Regions from separate parts of the Limnothrix sp. CMB-01 genome, predicted to be linked through region 1. Evidence: riboswitches for the same ligand, from Rfam matches in the RefSeq annotation. Region 1 holds a riboswitch; the other holds the start of a gene.
What was found. A riboswitch is a leader RNA that binds a small molecule or an ion and turns the genes downstream of it on or off. The one in region 1 is predicted to bind cyclic di-AMP.
Positions count from the first base shown of each region.

Region 2: linked by a shared signal. The riboswitch ahead of ACZA91_RS12555 (ArsB/NhaD family transporter) and the one ahead of ntrB (nitrate ABC transporter permease) in region 1 are both predicted to bind cyclic di-AMP.

Region 1 covers NZ_CM143720.1:1,940,149-1,942,352, reverse strand. Annotated here, with positions in the region: gene dxs (1-deoxy-D-xylulose-5-phosphate synthase) at 1-285, shown strand, start outside; cyclic di-AMP (ydaO/yuaA leader) riboswitch at 786-913, shown strand; gene ntrB (nitrate ABC transporter permease) at 918-1,766, shown strand; gene ACZA91_RS08190 (CmpA/NrtA family ABC transporter substrate-binding protein) at 1,940-2,204, shown strand, end outside.
Region 2 covers NZ_CM143720.1:3,003,866-3,006,069, reverse strand. Annotated here, with positions in the region: gene ACZA91_RS12560 (cysteine synthase A) at 1-480, opposite strand, end outside; cyclic di-AMP (ydaO/yuaA leader) riboswitch at 1,028-1,180, shown strand; gene ACZA91_RS12555 (ArsB/NhaD family transporter) at 1,184-2,204, shown strand, end outside.

The DNA of each region.
Region 1 (2,204 bases):
GTGAAGCCGCTGGATACGGAACTGATTGTACCCCTGGCCCAGAAGATTGGCCGGGTGGTGACGATCGAGGAAGGCTGCCTGATGGGTGGTTTCGGTTCAGCGGTACTGGAAGCCCTCAGCGATGCGGGTGTGGCCGTGCCGGTGACCCGCTTGGGTGTGCCGGACATTTTGGTGGAGCACGCCACGCCGAGCCAGTCGATGCAAAGCCTGGGTTTGACGGGGCCGCAGATTGCCGATCGCCTGTTGACGCAGTTGGGCCGCAAACCGGAAATGGCCGCAGTTTAGCCCCTAAAAGACTGTCGGGTTGGGCGATCGGGCGATCGCTCAACCGGGCCGCCCCGATCGCGAAGCTGTAGCTGTAGGGTGGGCATTGCCCACCACCCGCTAGCCCAAAGACATGATCACGCTCTACCAACCGGTGATCCAATTTGTTAGGCGGTTTCGTTAAGCGATTGATTACAGGTGGGCAGTGCCCACCCTACGGGCTTGTTTGATTCTATTTGGTTCTAGAAAATAATTTATTGAGCAATATGATTGGGCAATCTTCTATTTTGAAGACAAAGAGTTTTTATTTCTAATTCTTGGATTTGATTGTGATCTACAAATAATATTTTTTGTCGAATTTAGATCAAGTCTCTATTGTCAAGATTTCAGATCAAAAAATCTCCAAAATTGCTGCCAAATATAATTGACAAACCCAAGGAGGCGATGATAGGTTCAAAAACGTATGCCTAGCCTAATCCAATCAATCGAACAGCTCGATCGCCCCTAGCCCAATGAGTGGCGACTTGCGATTGCAACATCGATGGTTGGAGCGGAGGACCCGTGTTTTGGGGCTTACTTTCTGCGTGAAAGGGGACACCTCTCAGTCCTAGCCCGTCAGCTAACTTCGTCGGCAACGAGGGGAGACTCTACCCATGAAAAATCCGACCATTCCGGGCGGCGCTTCTGTGCGCCCATCTGCTCGTTTTGCTGGTCGCTGGCTCACCCGTTATGAGGCGATCGTCTTCCCGGCGATCGGCTTCGGGGGCCTGCTGCTGTTGTGGTGGTTGGTGGCGACGTTTGGCACTAAGTTGCTACCGACTCCTTGGGAAGCGCTGGTGGCCAATGCCGATGCAATTTTGACCCCGTTTCATCGTCGTGGCCCCGGTGATTTGGGGGTTGGCTGGCTGTTGTTGTCCAGCTTGCGACGGGTGTTTTTGGGATTTTTTTTGGGGTCGATCGTGGCGATTCCCGTGGGCTTTTTGATTGGCTCCTCTCGCTGGGCTATGTTGGCCATTAACCCGATCGTCCAAATCTTGCGCCCTGTGTCGCCCGTGGCTTGGTTGCCGGTGGCTTTGGCGACTTTTAATTTGGCGAATCCGTCTGCCATTTTCGTGATTTTCATTACGTCCCTTTGGCCGACGATCGTGAATACGGCTTTAGGCGTTTCTAGCGTGCCCCAAGACTATTTGGAAGTGGCAAAAATGCTGGAAATGTCCCCTTGGCGACGGATGACAGCGGTGGTTTGGCCGGCGAGTTTGCCCTACATTTTCACGGGTTTACGCATCAGTTTGGGCATTGCTTGGCTGGTGATTGTGGCGGTGGAAATGTTGACCGGTGGTGTGGGGATTGGCTTTTTTGTGTGGGATGAGTGGAGCCGCCTGAATTTGAATTCGGTCTTCCTGGCGATCGGGGCGATCGGGGGGACGGGGCTGGTGCTGGATTGGCTATTGGGCCAGTTGCAGCAGGCGATTACCCACCGGCCTGCGCCCAAACAGCTTTAGCACCGGTTGGGTTGCGCTTTTTGGGACTCAGCGCGATCGCTGTCATGCCTGCGGGCGTTGGGTTTCGTGCCTCAACCCAACCTACATGACCAACTTCCGGGTGTTGGGTTTTGCACTTCAACCCGACTGACCCAGCCAACTTAATTCAACGCACTCAACCAAGAGGTGATTTTGTGGGAACGCTCGATCGCCGCTCTGTTCTGTGGGGACTAGGGGGATTTGCCCTGGCAACGGGGCTGGCTGCCTATGATCCCCTGGCTCTGAAGCCCAACCGCCGGGCGATCGCCCAGGACATCAAGCCGGTGATCGATCCGGCGACGCTGGAAAAGCCTGATTTGACGATCGGGTTTGTGCCGGTGAATGACTGCGCCCCGATCGCGATCGCCTACGAAAAGGGCTTTTTCCAAAAATATGGGCTGAATGTCACCCTCAGCCGCG
Region 2 (2,204 bases), 1.1 Mb from region 1:
CGTCGTTTCGTAGTGGGACTGACGATTTGCCAAGTTGTCGAACTGGTTGGCCCAAATGGCGTTCGGGATTTCCGCCGCCAACCGACCCGACAGCTTCACATAGTTATTAGGATCGCGGTAGGGCACGGCGGGCACGGTCTTCACCTCCGCCCCCAGCGTCCGCAGCAGGTCGATTTTTTCCTGGGACTGGGTATCGGGAATCACGATCAGACACTTGTAACCCTTGGCGTTGCAAATGTGGGCGAGGCCGATTCCGGTGTTGCCTGCCGTGCCTTCCACCACCGTGCCGCCGGGTTTCAGCAACCCGCGCCGTTCCGCATCTTCAATAATGTAAAGGGCCGCCCGATCTTTAACCGACCCACCAGGGTTCAAAAATTCCGCTTTACCCAGGATTTCGCAGCCGGTTGCGTCACTAAAGCTGTTGAGCCGGATCAGTGGAGTATTACCAACTGTCCCGACGAATCCATTTTTGATATCCATTGCTCGGGGTCTAACGGCGATTTGGTGACTCAATTTACGGTGAGTTTGACTCGTTTATTCACAGTACCGGAACTTGGGAATTGTACCTAGAGCCAAATCCTAGGCGATCGCCCCTTGATTGACCCACCCAAGTTATCCATGCTAGCGTCAAACGGCAGTCTGTCCAAATAACCTGTGATCCATGACACAGGTTTAAATCCACCGAGCCAACTCAAAAGAAATTCATCAAAATCTATCAGTTGCCCAAAGTCTTTAGGCTGATTCCACCTGAGTCTTCATGCATTGCCTCCATGCTTGGAATGACATGCCTAGAGCTATTGATTTTGCAATCACCAAAACCAATAGCAAAATGAAGAAACTTTTTGGCAATTCGTCAAGAAATTTCATCAGTCATGGTTAGCCAACCTCAAGGCAGACATTTCTAGCTGAAGGGCAATTAGACCAAGTTTGGATTTTTTTGAGTAGACACTTGATTGGATTAAGTCGCTTTATGTCATTGATAAACGACATGGACAAATTGCAACTTTCACTATCTCGTAGTCAACGCTTAATCGATCGGCTCTGGTCTTTAAGTCCAATTGAAGCAGGGCGATCGAGCGGGGGAACCAGCCTAAATTTTGGGGCGAATCTTGTGCTGCAAGAAGGCTACTTCCAAGCCTAGCCCGTCAGCTAACCTCGTCAGCCAATGGAAGGAGAATCGGAAATGCTAGAGCAAATCGGAAACCTAGACGCTTGGATTGCCGGAATTGTCTTCATCACCGTCATTGTGGTGATCATGACGGAATGGATTCACCTCACGGTTGCAGCCTTTTTGGGAGCGCTGGTGTTGGTGTTTGCCCACGTAATGAGCTTGAAAGAGGCGATCGGGTACATCAGCCAGAGCCATGGAACCCTCGCCCTCTTCTTGGGAGTCATGATTTTGGTGCGGGCCTTTGAACCCACCAAAGTTTTTGACTACTTAGCCACCCAAATGGTGATTTTGGCCCAAGGCAAAGGCAAAAATTTGCTGTTAGGGATTGTGGGCATCACAACGCCCATTTGTGCTGTTTTACCAAACGCCACCACAGTCATGTTGTTGGCTCCTTTAATTCCCCCATTGGCAGAAGAAGTGGGCGTAGATTTCGTGCCCCTTCTGATTTTGATGGTTTTTGTGGCCAACAGTGCCGGACTTTTAACCATTGTGGGTGACCCAGCCACCTACATTGTTGGGGACGCAGTAAATTTAACCTTCACCGAATACCTAACTCGCCTTAGCCTAGGGGGTGCTGTGGCGATCGGGGTGATTATTTTGCTGCTTCCTATTCTGTTCCGAACCACTTGGAAGAAAGAGCTGAAAAATCTGGACGACTTGCCCCACCCCAAAATTAATCACCCGCGCACATTAGCCTTTGGTGGTCTGATTGTGCTGCTCGTGTTGGTCTTTTTTGTGATTGGTGAGTCGTTGCCCATTCCTGTTTCTCCCGCCGCCGTTGCCCTCCTAGGTGCTGCGTTAGCCTTACTCTTAGCCCATCACAGCAAAATTGACACCGTTAATAACATTTTGCGAGATGTGGATTGGAGCACATTGCTGTTTTTCATGTCCATTTTTGTGCTGATCGGCGGCTTGCAAAAAACTGGCGTGGTCAGTCTTTTGTCAGGAGCCTTGGCAGCTATGCTCGGAACCAATATTTTCTTGGGTTCGATCGCCCTGATTTTCTTTGTGGGCTTGGTGTCTAGCGTCGTTC